Regions from separate parts of the Halonatronomonas betaini genome, predicted to be linked through region 2. Evidence: riboswitches for the same ligand, from Rfam matches in the RefSeq annotation. Region 2 holds a riboswitch; the other holds the start of a gene.

Region 1 (7,575 bases), on a different contig from region 2:
TGGAAGAATTTAAGGAAAATGAAATTTATAAGGAGATAGATAAAATCTTTAAAGAGGTTTCTAATAATCCAGATCTAGAAGCTAAATTATTAAGAGAATGGGGATCTATCTGGGAAGGTGATGAAGATCATGAGAACAGAGATAATGACAGTTTTTATCCTGATCCAGAAACCAAGCAGGAAATTATAGAAGCAGCTCGGAATAAGATTATTGCTTATTTATTTGCTGGAGGTGATGATATTTGAGATTAAAAAATTTACATCTTAATGATTTTGGAATCTATAATAATCAGAAACTTGAAGCTTTATCCCCAAATATAGTGGTAATTGGAGGCCCAAACCGCTCTGGTAAGACGACATTCATGCATATCCTTCGTTATTTAGGTTATGGTATTCCTAATACTGATAAATTACCAGCACCGGCGGATAAGTATGATATAGAGGCTGATATTGAAACTGAAGATAATTTAGAGTATCAGTTGAAACTTAAAGGTTATGCCGATCCTGTTTTAATATCTTTAAATAATCAGGGGCCAGAATCAGGACCAGAAACTCCTGGCCAGCTTTATAACAATCTTGATCGCTTTACATATCATCAAATTTTTACAATAAGCCTTGATGAATTAACTAAAGAGCCTGCCGGACTTTCAGGCAAAGGTGATAAAGATAGACTCCAATCTATTTTATTAGGGGCAGGACTTTCTAAGATAGTTGAATTACCCCAGGCAATTAGTCATTTTGATAATAAAGCTTATAATATTGGGAGAACAACTGGCCGGGCCAGTGTTGGAGAATTTAAACCCTACCAGGAAAACATTGCAGAGGCAGAAAAGAAAAAGAATGAAGCTTTAAAGCAGGTAAAAAAGTATATCAAAACTGAAGAAGAGATTGATAATCTTAAAGATACAATAGATGACTTGAATAATGATTTAAGTAGTTTAGAAAAGAAACGAATCAGAATAGATCTCTTAAAGAACAATTATCATGAATTTTCAAAAATACTGAACTTAAGGCAGCAGCTGGAAAACCATTCAGGCGCAGAGCTTAATCAGGCAAAATATAGTGAGAATAAGAAATCAACTGCAAGAAATCTACTGGATGATTTTATATCAAAAAATGAAAAATATCAGCAAGAAAAGAGTATATTTAAAAGTAGAGTTAGCTCTCAAAATCCTGAAACAATAAAAAACAGCTTATTAAATAAAAGTTCAGATTTAGAAAATTATCAAAAAAATATTTCAGGGCTTAAAGAAAAAATTGATAATTTCATTCAACAAAAAGAGAGAAATCAAAATGAGCTAAAGAATATTAAAGCTGAAGCAGTAGAGTTTAATCAGGAATGGGAGGAAGATTTTAATAGTATCTTATCTATTAGAAACGACCAGATTGAGCGGAGGAAATTACTTAACAATATAGCTGATTTTAAAGCCTGTAGAGATAATTTAGAAACCAGTCTTGATGAGAAACATGATTTAGAAAGCAGGCTTACCAGGTTAAATGAAGAACTTTCAAGTATAAAAGATGGCAATCCAGAAAGAATATTTAAAAACTCCTTATTAATCGGTTTTATCTCAATTGGAGCTGGAGCTTCTTCTGCTTTTTTTAATATTATTGCTGCTATAGTCATTGGTGGTGGTGGATTATTATTAAGTTATTTATATTATCATGGTAAACATCAGAAAGAAATAGTTCTACAGGATAAAAAAGAAAACCTTGATAAAGAGCTTGAAGATATACAACATAAGCTTTCTTTGCTTGAAGATGAGATTGAAGCTATAAAAGCCAAAAAGAATTCTGCTGAAAAAGAATTAAACCATTATCAGGAAATTTTAGGTTTAGAAAACTCTGCAAGTCCTGAGCTTATTAAGGATTATTTTAATGGTTTAAGAGATATTAATAATAGTTATGATAGATGGCTAAATACCAGAGAAGAGATTCAAAATAAGAAAGAAAAAATCGTCAGGGAATTAGACGAATTGAGAAACTTACTGGTTCAACTTAATTCAAAGCTAACTGATTCAGCATTAATCCTGCCAGCAGAGGACAGGCTTATTTTAAGGTCAGAAGAATTATTTTCAGCACTGGATAAAGCTTTAGAGTATCTTAATTATGCTCGAAATCTTAATGATGCCTGGCAGGGTAGAGAAACAGCTAAATCTGATATAAGTGATAAGTTTTCAGATTTTTCATCAGATAGAGATCCTGTAGAATTTTTGCAGGATTTTATTAAAAAATCCAATAAGTTTCTGGAATATCGGGAAAAACAAAATCAGCTAGACCAGTTAACCAACCAGTTAGTAGCTAAAATTAGTTCAGCTGATCATATTAAAGATTCTTTTATAGATTCACCACTTGCAAATGAAACCGACACTTTAATTGAACTTTTTCAGAGACATTATAACTCTTTTACCTCCATTGAAGAAGTCGAAACTGTTTATAAAAATTTAAAGGAAGAACTTGATTTAATTGCAAAGAATAAAAAGATGAAAGAAGACAGGCTTCAGAGCTTAAAGGATACAAAAAAAGAGCTGGCCTCACCAGCTAAAATAGAAGAGGCCCATGCTACGATTGACAATAATCAGAGTAAATTAAAAAAGCTTGCAGAAAGATATGCAATTAATAGAACAGCTTCTTTTATATTTAAAGAAGTTCAAGCCCGTGTAATCAAGAGAGCCAGAGAGGAACTATTACAGCCAGCAGCAGATCTATTATCAGAGATGACTGCCGGTGAATATCAGGAAATAAATCCTCCAGCCGACCTTAAAGAAAATGACTTTAAGACCAGACTTGCCAGTGGAAGAGAGCAGGAGACTGTAAATATTTTAAGTAGAGGAACAAAGGAGCAGTTATTTCTTGCTGTTCGCTTAAGCAGAATTAAAGAAATTAAGTCAGCTTTACCGGTAATTCTTGATGATTCTCTGGTTAATTTTGATAGAAGCCATTTAATAAACACAGTTCAGATTCTATCCAGGTTAGGTAACAGCCATCAGATATTTGTATTAACATGTCATCCTCATCTGGTCAGGCATATAAATGATTATACTGATAATGCTCAATACTGGCATCTTGAATCTGGTAAATTCAAAAATGTAGCTGGCAAAGATTTATATAATTTATTATTAAATTAACTAAAAAAGTTTGAAGTTTTTGCAGGAGTTTTTGATTCTATCTAGAATTAGTTCTTTAGTAGCAAATAATATAAAATTAAATAACTGGGCAAACCTGCTGCGAGGCAGGGACGCAAAGCTATGGGTCTTTTATAAAGATTGCCAGGTTGCATACTTTAAACCACGGCAATTTTTGATGCCGTGGTTAATATTTTTTGAGGTGATTAAAATGAAGAGAATTTTAAAGCTGTATAATAAAATTTATAATTATATATCTGAATTAATCTTAGAATTTGAGGGGACTAAAACCTGGTCATAAATCTAATTCAGATAAAATACTGCTAAATATAAAGCAGTTCTAATCCTGCAGCTCTATTCCTTTGAATTATTTAATATTCAAAGGATTATTTTTTATGATATAATAATTATTATAGATTTAAAACTAGTATTATTCTGGGGTGATTAGCTTGATTATTAAAATCCCGTGTAAAAGACATGTAATTTCAATTTTTATGATTATTATAATAATAGTGGTCCTGGTTTTAAGTAGTCAAATTACAAAAGCTTATTCAGTTGAAAATAAAACTCCTTTTGATAATAGTCACTTTATTGAAGTAGATGGAATAAGTTTGCATTACAGAATTGATAAAGCTAGAACAGATCAATCACTAGGAAAGATTTTAATGGTCCATGGCATGGGGGGTTCAACCTATTGCTGGCGTGAAAATACTGGACCATTAAGTGAAAACGGTTTTACTGTAATCACAGTAGACCTTCCTGCCTTTGGTTTTAGTGATAGGCAGCCAGGTCTGGATCATACTGCAAAAAATAGAGCAGACTGGCTATGGGGTCTCCTGGATTATTTAGATTCTGAATTATTTAATGACAACACCCCCTGGATTTTAGTAGGTCATTCTATGGGGGCCAAACCTATTGCTGAAATGACATTTAATAGAAATGAGGATGTTGAGGCATTAGTCTTTGTTGCTGGAGCAGTCTTTAATTCTCCACCTAATTTATTTGGTAATTTAATTGAACAGACTCCTTTCAATCATTTATTTGAATTTGCTATTCGGAATATTATACATCAGCCCTTTGCTATTAATCGAGCTTTAAAATCTGCTTATGGCAGAGAAGTTTCTGAAGAAGAACTGTCAAAATATCTGGAGCCCCTGGAAATTGAAGGAACTGCCAGGGCCTGGATTGATTTAGTAAGAAGCAGTTCTGATGAACTAGATAATCTTGATCAGCTAGAAACTAATATTTTATTAATCTGGGGGGCAGATGATAGTTGGGTTTCAGTTGATGATGCTAGAAAACTTGATGATCAACTTCTTAACTCCAATCTTGAAATTATTGCAGATAATCATCATATGCCTATGGTTACAGCATCAGAAGAAGTGAATAATCTTATTATTAGCTTTCTTTTAGATTCAAGAAATTAACTTATTTTCATTCAATTTTTCATTTAATTAATTTTAGTTTTTAAGGGGTTATACAATGGGGAAAAATATAGTTACTATTTTAATAGTTGATGCAGAAAAAACTTTATATCATAGCATAAAGGAATTAATGGGGGACGAATATTTAATTATCAGCGCAAAATCAGGACGAGAAGCTGTTTCCTTAACAAAAAGAATTAATCCAGATTTAATATTAGCAGATTTAAATTTACCTGATATTGACAGTCTTTCCCTGTGCGAAAAAATTAATGAAATTAACAGTATTAAAGATATACCATTAATATTTATTGCTGATTATGCAAACCAGGATAAAGGCATTGAATGCTTAAATTTAGGAGCTATAGATTTGATTTATAAATCATTTAGTATTGAATTGATTGTAAGAAAGATTAAAAATTATCTATCACTATTTAATTATAAAAACGAAGCCCTAAAATTAAATCAAACAATTGAGCAGAGTCCAGAAACAATTTTAATAACTGATACCAGTGGAGAAATTGAATATGTAAATCCAGGTTTTATTGAACTTACTGGTTATAAGCCTGAAGAAATTATTGGTAGAAATCCAAGGGTATTAAAGTCAGGATATCATACAGATAATTTTTATACTGATCTCTGGGAGACTGTTTCTTCAGGAGAAAAGTGGCATGGTGAAATTTATAATCGCAAAAAAGATGGAGAGTTTTTTTGGGAAGAAACTTCAATTTCACCTATAAAAAATTGGAAAGATGAAACAGTTAAATATATTGCAATTAAACATGATATTACAGAGAAAAAGAAAGCCCAAAAAGAACTTAAATCTACTAAAAATATGCTAGATAAGATTCTAAATTTATCCACTGAAGCAATCAGGTATGTAGATTTAAATTACAATGTAATAAAAACAAATGAAAAATATAAATTATTAAGTGAATCTTATAAAAACAGGGAAGGCTTTAAGAAAAATGATTTAAAATGTTACGAAGTTTTTTGTACTGAAAATTGTAATACAGAAGATTGTTCAATAAAAAAGATATTGGAAAATGGCCAGACTATTCAAGAAGATATTAAAGTTAAATTCAATAATAAAACTAAATATTTTATTGTTACTGTTGTGCCTTATAAAAATGAAGCTGGAGAAATAATTGGTATGATTCAGAGTTTCCGTGATATTACTCAAAGAAAAGAAGATGAGAATAAATTAAAAGAATATAATCAAGAAATTGAATCATTATATAATAAACTAAATAAAGAATTTAAAAAAGGAATTAAGCTACATGAACACTTTTTGCCAAAAAAATTACCAGAAATAGATAACTTCAAATATGAAGTTTATTTTCAACCTGCAGAAAGGTTAGGAGGAGATTTTTATAATGCTATAAAAATTGGTAATTATCTTTTGATCTATCTTGCAGATGTAAGTGGACATGGACTTGATGGTTCAATGCTCAATATATTTTTAAGAGAGACAATCAACAATTATATCTCCAGTAAATTAAATAATAATATTGATTTATCTCCTGATGCTTTATTAAAACATATAATTAATAGATATCACCAGGAAGAATTTTCAAGAGATTATATGGTTTGTCTTCTGATAGGGTTATTGAATATTGAAGAAAGAGAATTTTCATTTATTAATGCCGGCATTCAGGTTCCACCTGTAATCATCAGGGAAGATGGAACTTTAAGAAAGTTACAGAATTCAGGTGCACCTATTTCTACAGCTATTGATATAAAATTTTATAACCAGACTTTAAATCATAAACTTGAAAACTTCAAAATTCTATCTGGTGACAAATTATTTTTAACTACAGATGGGCTGGTAGAAGAAACTTCTAAAGATATAAATAACAAAATTCCTGAAATGTATGGAGAAAAAAGACTTGATAAAGTTTTAAAGAATTCCTGTCACCTTAAACCAATAGAGATTATTAAAAAAATCAAAAAAGATTTCAAAGATTATACCGGTAATGAAATTGGCAGTGATGATATAACTTATATGATTATTAGCGGTGAATGAAATAATAATTTATTGAGGTGAATTCTTTGTTAGCTCTTATAATTTTTCTGCAATTAGTTATAGCAGGTGTTATTATTTTAGGTTTTAGGATAAATTCAGATCTTGGTTATATTATAACTGCATTAGCAGTTATAGTTGCATTTTTAACTCTTAGATCATTAATCCCATTAATGATCTTTCAATTTGCAATTATTTATTTTGCAATGAAAGTAGGAAAGAACTTATCTAAAACAATTAAAAACTGAATATTATTTAAAGATGATTCATAACTTTGCAGGTTCTTTTTTAGGCTATTAAGTCTGGATTTTTTCATTCTGATAATTATTTTAAATTTAAAGCAGGAGAAGTTTTTTCTATCTCTAATTATTTATTGAGTAAAAATTAATTTTAAATTATAGGAGTGATATTTTGCTAACAGATAGAATAAAAACATCAATTTTAATCGGTTCACTTTTAGGCATTATCTGTATCTTAGGAGCTGGTTATAGAACTGGATTTGCCGGTAACTGGATATCATTATGGGCCCTCTGGTATAATCGTTTTTTAATGGGCGTTGTTATTGGTTTAGTAACCAATAATAAACGGCATGTTGCTATTATTAGAGGAGCAATTTTAGGACTACTGGTTTCATTTGCTTATTATTTTACAACCGGTTTTGCCGATGTTGTAAGCTTTTTAGCCGGTGGAATCTATGGAATTATTATTGATTATCTGGCAAGTCGCCACCAGTGGATAACTGCAAAATTTAAGGATATGATATCTAGAAATAATAAAATTAGTACCTAGTTAATTATTAAAAAGCAGTTCGTTTCTAAATAAGTTTTTCCAGGGGGAAATTATGAAATCAGTCTTAAAAGATTTTTTTAGCGATGATAATTTAGATTATGGAGATCTTCGTTTTGAAAAGAATAACCAGACAGAAATTAGATATGAAAACCAGGATTTAAAAGAAGTTAAATCATCATACCGTGAAGGTGGCCATCTTAGAGTTTACAACCAGGGTG
Region 2 (7,575 bases):
CTTCTTTAGTGCAGCAGCTATCAGCCCTGACCTAGTTGAAATGATGGCAACTGAATCTCAGGAGATAAGACTCCAGGCCATGTATTTTGTCAGTAATATGACATTAACCGAACCAGATGAAGATAACATAGTAAAAATAAATAATTTCAAAGATTTAGAAATAGAAAACCATCAATTAGAAATCGCCTTTACCCCACAGGTTATATCAGATAGTGATATCGAGGATGATAATAATACTTCAGGTATTGATTTTTACCTGAGCTATAATAATGGTTCACCAGAATATTTTAGAGATGATCAGGTTATTAATCATTATGACACAACAAATATATATTTCCAAAGAGATGGCCTGCCTGGTGCAGGTGAGTATTTTATAGAGAATAATATTGAAAATCTCGATGAATTCACATTTTATCTTCCAGATGTTATCGATCAGGCTGAAGATCACTTTATAACCCTGGATGTTGAAATAGAACTATTTGAAAATGATGAAGGCGATTTATTAATAGACAGAATCAATTGGACATATAAGACATTATCAGGCCAGAAATTAACAGATCCAGAAAATATTTTAACTGGTCAGGAAGTCCAGATTTCAGCCCATACAGATGATAGAGACGAACTTAAAGGTGAATATTATGAAAGTGATATTCATGGTCCAGGAAGAATTTATAGTTCTGACAAAATAACTGATTTATCAGACACTGTAAAGGATCTTAGAGATGAAGAGATTTACTGGGATGATGTTGGTAGTATTAATCTTCCTTATGATGATCTATATGATGTCCATTATGTAACGGGCTATATAAAAACAGAACAAAACTAATAAATTAAACTTAGCTCATTTTTCATATAACTCTTTTAATAACCCTCACACCAGGCATCCTGGGTGGGGGTTATTTTATGTTTGCCTGGCATGGATATTTGCTAATCAGTGAAAGTCTGATGTGGGGGTTAATAGTGCCAACCACTAGCTGAAGACAAGGGTGTCCATCGTGAGATGGAATCTGAAGGAAGTTGGAGGCAAAACTTCGGTCTGAGGAATACGAACTGTATAAAAGGCATATTCCTGTGGGTGAGTTTGCATAACAAAATAAAGCCCAAAACTATTCGAAACAGGAAGTGTAAATACAGCAGATAGGTGAAGTGAAAGTAAATATTCTTAACCAGGGAAGGTCTGACAGTAAATTGTGGTGATGAACTTCTAAGCAATAAACTCTGCAGTAATGTAAGAGCTGAACTGTCAGAATGCAGCAGAAGTCATAGTAGATTGATGGATATATACATCAATTGAAGGATGAAACATTAGGAGGTTTCTTAGATTTGAACAACTCGACGGAAACACATAGAAAGCAGACAACTTCATATGAAGGCTGCTCTCAGGAGAGAAGGCTGGAAGCTAGAAGTAATGAGAGAGTGCAGAGTGTTTCTGCGGCGTTGCCGAATGTAGGAAACGGTGAAAATGCAGACTCCAGTAATCTGATGGAGAAAATTCTAGAGGCTCCTAACCTGAATAGGGCATATAAAAGAGTCGTCAAGAACAAAGGCAGCCATGGAATTGATGGAATGAGTGTAGATGAACTTCTACCTCATCTTGAAAGAAATGGCAGACAGCTTCTAAAAGATATACTGGAATGTAACTACAAACCACAGGCTGTAAGAAGAGTAGAAATACCTAAGCCTGGTGGTGGAGTAAGACTACTTGGTATCCCAACAGTAACGGATAGAATGATTCAGCAGGCAATAACACAACAGCTGACACCAATATTTGACCCAGGATTTTCAGAATATAGTTATGGGTTCAGACCTGGAAGGAATGCACATCAGGCAGTAAATAAAGCTAAAGAATATATAAATGATGGCTATACATGGGTGGTCGATATTGACCTTGAAAAGTATTTTGATACTGTTCAACATGATAAACTGATGTCTTTGGTAGCCAGAAAAGTGCAGGATAGAAGGGTGCTGAAATTGATAAGAGCTTATCTTAACTCAGGAGTAATGATTGATGGTCTAATTAAGAAAACAGATGAAGGATGTCCTCAGGGAGGACCTCTAAGTCCACTACTCAGTAACATTATGTTGGACGAACTGGACAAAGAATTGGGAAAACGCAATCATAAATTCTGCCGTTATGCTGATGACAATCAGATCTATGTCAAAAGTAGGAAAGCGGCTGAAAGAGTTATGAAAAGCATAACTTTATTTATTGAAAAGAAACTGAAACTTAAAGTTAATACAACAAAAAGTGCAGTCGGCAGACCCTGGAGAAGAAAATTCTTAGGGTTCTCATTTTATCGGATGAATGGTGAAGTAAGGATAAGAATCCACCCGAAATCAATCAAGAAAATCAAAACAAAGATAAAAGAACTCACATCAAGAAACAAGCCCTGGACGATGAAATATCGTTTTAAGAAATTAAAACAGACAATCACAGGGTGGGTTAGCTATTACAAAATAGCTGATATGAAAAGCAAGATGCGAGCTCTTGATCAGTGGGCAAGACGACGAATAAGAATGTGCTACTGGAAACGGTGGAAGAAGGTCAAAACCCGCTTTAGGATGCTCAGGAAATTAGGTATTAAAGAGCCCAAAGCGTGGGAATATGCTAACACAAGGAAAGGCTACTGGAGAATATCCAATAGCCCTATACTTGCAAAAAGCTTTACCAATCAGTTATTAAAGAAACTCGGATACTTTAGTTTTACAGAAAGATATGCACAAGTAATTAATACTTAATGAACCGCCCAGTACCGAACGGTATGCTGTGGTGGTGTGAGAGGACGAGAAATAAATTAATTATTTCTCTCCTACTCGATTGCGTTATCCCAGCATCATCGTGCATTATCCCAGCATTATTCAAATCATCGCAAGTATTCCCTATAATAATAAACAGAAAGTGATAGAAAAATCAATAGAGATCGCAGCATCAATAGGAGGAAGTTATTTATGGAGTCGGCCTTTATCTGCGATAAAATCCTATTCAGTCACATATATGAGCTGGAAAGTCGACGGTCTGAAAGAGATTGCTGGCCCTCGACCTACTTTTACCAGATAAAGATTGACACTTATCCAGAAAATCAACCCAGTATCAAAGAGGCCGGCCAGCATTTGCTGGATATCCTTTCCTCAGAAATTAGCTGCTGCGATGTCCTCTGTCAGCTAAATCATGACCAATACGCATTAATCCTTTATGATGTCGATTCCAGAGAAGCTGACAGAATAAAAGATAGAATCTCAAACCATTATAAGCAAACAGCTAGCAAGCTTGAAGCTAAGCTTGAGATAGATTACAAATCCTTATAATAGAATAAATCAAACCTGGAGGTGATTAAAAAACCTGACTCAGCCGAACTGAAAGTTGCTGGATTGGCAGTTTAGGCATGTGGAGAGCACTATAAGAATTAGCTTAATATTTAACCTTCCTTATTGGAGGCAGTGACCTGTTATCTTAAATCTGGTCACCTGAAAAGATAGCAGTGAGCCAGTGGTGAAACCGACCAAAGGGAAAAACCAAATCCAATAAAGGGGGATTAATACTAATGAGAAAACTATTTATCGGTATTTTAGCAATAGCAGTCGTCTTTGGTATGAGCATGGGAGTAATGGCTGATGAAGGTCATGAAGCTACAATTGACCAGGATGGGACTAATTTAGATGCTATGATTGAGCAAGTGGGTGAATCTCATGAGGCTAAAATAACTCAAGAAGGCAATCTTTGGGGATTAGGTCATGATATTCATGATCCAGGCTGGGAAGCTGCAACATATTCCTGGATTGATCAAGCAGGAATAAGAAATGAAGCAATAATTAATTCAGTATCTAGCAGTGATAATACTGCATTATTTTTAAGAATTAATCAAGATGGTATGGAAAATTTTGCTGAAATAAATAGAAATTATGATGAAAATGGTGCTAATTCTTGGTCTGAGATAGATCAAATGGGAAATGAAAATAAAGCTATAATAGATTCATATTTATCAGATTACCCATGGTCAATTTCAAGTGCAGTAACTATCTATCAAGATGGAGATGAAAATAAAGCTGATGTTTTCTCAGGTGGGGAAACTCAGAACCTAGGCGGTAGTGATGCAGATTTAGTTCAAGAGGGTAACAGAAATATCATTGAACTAGTTCAAACTGAAGCAAATGCTTGGATTAAACAAGATGGAGACGATAATTTATTCAGGCTTGAGCATAATACAGAATTCCCAGCACAAAATGACTCAGAAGTATTCTTCACTCAGGAAGGCGACGAAAACAAGTTTGTAGGATTTAATGGTGAAGAAAAAACCGATCGGGCAGTACAAACTGATTCCGTGTTTGCTGGTCAGCAAACTGGTGATAGAAATGTTATAGGTCTCCACCAGGGTGGAAATGATTCTGCAGAAATAAATCAAATTGGAAATGATAATACAGCTTTATTATGGCAAAGTGAAGATGCAGGTCATTCATCTGATATAAATCAAGAAGGATATGAAAATACTGCTGAAGTAATACAAAGCACTAATTAATAGATCTAATAGGTGTTATAATAATGGGCACCTTATTTAATAAGGTGCCCATTATTTCAAAAGCTTAGTTAATTATAGTTGTTTATAGTTATAGGCCTTAATTATTGGTTATAGATTATATTTTTAGTTTTAAGGATTCAAAATGATCTTTAACTAATAAAAAGGAGGCTTATTAATATAATGAAAAAACTATTTGCTTTTACTTTGGCTGTTATATTAGTCTTTGGTATCAGTTTTGTTGGATTGGCAGGCAATGAAGCAGATATTGACCAGATAGGGGACAGCGCAGAAGCTGATGTGGAACAAATAGGTAATGAGCATTTAGGAATAATAAATCAAACAACTGGTAATGTTGCTAATTTAGAACAAGAAGGATCTAATCATGTGGCAACTATTAATCAACAGCATCCTTCAGAAATAGCAGTAATTACATCTGAAATTATTTAAAAAGGAGATAACCATACAGCAGATATTCTTCAGACTTTTGGAACAGGTAATTCTGAAGCTATAATATCTCAAGATGGCGAATTGAATTTAGGGGATATTTATCAAGCCGGGCCAGATATGAATGCTGATATTGAGCAGGATGGTATAATAAATACTGCTTTAATTTATCAAATTTGGGCTCGAGAAAATAATTCAATTATAAAACAAGAAGGGGAATCTAATTTTGCTAATATAAATCTTATGTCATCAGTAGAGGGAAAAGCAAGAATAAATCAAGAAGGAATCGCAAATGAAGCAGAAATATTTGGTGATATCGCCCATAGAGGTATCTATTCAATAAATCAAATTGGAGAAGCTAATACCGTTAATATTAATCAGCATGACTTTGTTGAAGGTAATGAAGCTCAAATAGATCAATTTGGCGACAATAATGAAGCTCAGATAGTTCAATTTGCTGTAGATTGGAATATTACTGGAAATAATGAAGGCTCTATTGTTCAAAGAGGTAATGATAATTCAGCATTAATTAATCAAACTGCAGCAGAAGATATTGCTACAATAAATCAAGAAGGAAATTCTAATTCTGCAACAGTAATTCAGGGGAATTGATTGAATTTCAATTCATTGCAGCCTGTTAATTCAGGCTGTATCAAAATCACTTTAAGTAGGTGATATAATGGAAAAATTGGCCTTCAAAAATATAATAAGAAAACTAAACAGTTTATTTATTAAAAAATTTATGTTAGTTATTTTAATATGTGTATTTGTTCTGTCTGCTGGAATTTTTGTTCAGGCTGAAGATATTAATGATGAATTGCTAGAATTAGAATCTGAAAATCAAAAAAATTTATTAGGCGAAGTTTCAATCCTGGATTACAATGATATAAGCTATAATACTTATACAGATAATTTGGCTAATATAAACCAGGTGGGAAACATTAATTTTGCTTCAATAGAACAAGTAGGGGTAAACAATTATAGTTTGATTAAACAAATTGGTAATAATAATTCAACAGAGATTTATCAAGAAGGAGACAATAATATAGGAATTACTCATCAAGACGAATTTGCTTGGTGGTCTGGAAATAATGAAGCCTCTATTGAACAAAATGGAGATTATAATATAGCTTTAATAGCTCAATATGGAAGCAATCATACAGGACAAATAAATCAGAGTAAAGATGATAATGAAGCTGGAATTATTCAATTAGGAACAAATACAAGTAAAAGGATAGATCAAAACGGAGAGAATAACTCAGCTGATATCATGAGTTTTAAAAATGATGAGAGTTTAGAAGTAATTCAACACGGTGACAACCAGAATATAGAAATCCTGATCGGTGAGTAGAAAGGAGGTGAAATAGTGAGAATCATAAAAAGCCTCCTTTTTCTTCTGTTAATTTTACTGGTTATATCTGGAGTTACAATCCAAACCGCCACAGTAGCTGAACTCAATCTTAACTTAGAACCAGGTTTCAATTATGAAATAACAATAGATGATAGCTGGAATATCAGGATCATTTTCTCTGATAACAATAACTATCAGGAAGTTTTTCAATCTGGCGATAAAAATTTTTCTCTTATTTTTCAGCAGGGCGAAAATTCTGAAGCCCGTATTTCTCAGGAAGGTAGCGGCAATCAGGCAGTAATCAATCAGCAATCAGTTAGTGATGCTGAGAGTAATGCAGATGCAGAGACCAATAATAGTCCAGATGGTGACGATGATGATAAGGAGGATGATTAACTTTGACTAAAAACTATAAGAATATGGCAGCAATAATTACAATTAGTTTATTTCTGGCAGTAATTATTCTGGCAACACCTGCCCTGGCAGAAGAGGATGAAGATTTAGAATGGAGAATGGAGCTGATTGAGGCTTCCAGGGCAATGATGGAAGAGGAGGATACCCCGGAGTTTAGAAACCATAAACTGGGCTCTGTCTTTACAACCTATGGCGAAGGCGACAATCTAATTAATACTGGCCTGAGATTTGCACCCCAGCTAGGTTCTCCAGCTGGCAGGCCATTAAGGTTTATCGGTGAAGTCTTTTATCTCAGAGCCGAGAGCGAGATCGCCGGGTTTATGTCATTATCCTTTGAGCCAATTGAGAATATTTACATTGGCGCCGGTGGCGATGTTATCGGTGAGGCAGAATACCATCTCTTTGCCGGCTGGGATATCACAGATAATATCTTTGTTGAGGCCAGAGCTATAAATACAGGTGGAAGTTTCGAAGATAGCAATGTCTATCCAGTAGCTGGCTTCCAGATTAGCTTTTAGAGGAGGTTTAAATAAATGAAAAAGATAATTCCTATAATTGTTGCATTTGCGCTGGTTTTAGCATTTGCAGGTAATATCGAAGCCTTTAATGGCTATAACTATACCATGAGCTGGAGTTTCCAGACCTTTAATGATCCAAATGCCCGGCAGGTGGCAATCAATACCGCTGAAACCCAGAGAGAATTAGTTGATGAAGAAGAGGACCCAATTCAGGATTTTGCTGATGGCCTGGAGCGGAGACTATATAGCTCAGCCCAGCGGGAAATCGTTGATATGATCATGGATGAAGATGAAGTACCCTATGGCGAATTTGATGCCGGTAACTTAAATATAT

The links. A riboswitch is a leader RNA that binds a small molecule or an ion and turns the genes downstream of it on or off. The one in region 2 is predicted to bind cyclic di-GMP.
Region 1: it holds a riboswitch for cyclic di-GMP, as region 2 does, so the genes downstream of both, I0Q91_RS07315 (alpha/beta fold hydrolase) here and I0Q91_RS08105 (hypothetical protein) in region 2, are expected to answer to the same signal.

What each region holds. Positions count from the first base shown of each region.
Region 1 covers NZ_JADPIE010000003.1:381,066-388,640, reverse strand. The annotation lists gene I0Q91_RS07325 (metallophosphoesterase family protein) at 1-245, shown strand, start outside; gene I0Q91_RS07320 (ATP-binding protein) at 242-3,127, shown strand; cyclic di-GMP riboswitch class I at 3,205-3,281, shown strand; gene I0Q91_RS07315 (alpha/beta fold hydrolase) at 3,574-4,551, shown strand; gene I0Q91_RS07310 (PAS domain S-box protein) at 4,607-6,571, shown strand; gene I0Q91_RS07305 (hypothetical protein) at 6,598-6,816, shown strand; gene I0Q91_RS07300 (hypothetical protein) at 6,980-7,357, shown strand; gene I0Q91_RS07295 (TldD/PmbA family protein) at 7,410-7,575, shown strand, end outside.
Region 2 covers NZ_JADPIE010000004.1:126,432-134,006, forward strand. The annotation lists gene I0Q91_RS08090 (hypothetical protein) at 1-826, shown strand, start outside; gene ltrA (group II intron reverse transcriptase/maturase) at 1,324-2,739, shown strand; gene I0Q91_RS08100 (hypothetical protein) at 2,950-3,306, shown strand; cyclic di-GMP riboswitch class II at 3,423-3,511, shown strand; gene I0Q91_RS08105 (hypothetical protein) at 3,543-4,514, shown strand; gene I0Q91_RS08110 (hypothetical protein) at 4,695-4,961, shown strand; gene I0Q91_RS08115 (hypothetical protein) at 5,022-5,570, shown strand; gene I0Q91_RS08120 (hypothetical protein) at 5,638-6,309, shown strand; gene I0Q91_RS08125 (hypothetical protein) at 6,325-6,705, shown strand; gene I0Q91_RS08130 (hypothetical protein) at 6,708-7,241, shown strand; gene I0Q91_RS08135 (curli assembly protein CsgF) at 7,257-7,575, shown strand, end outside.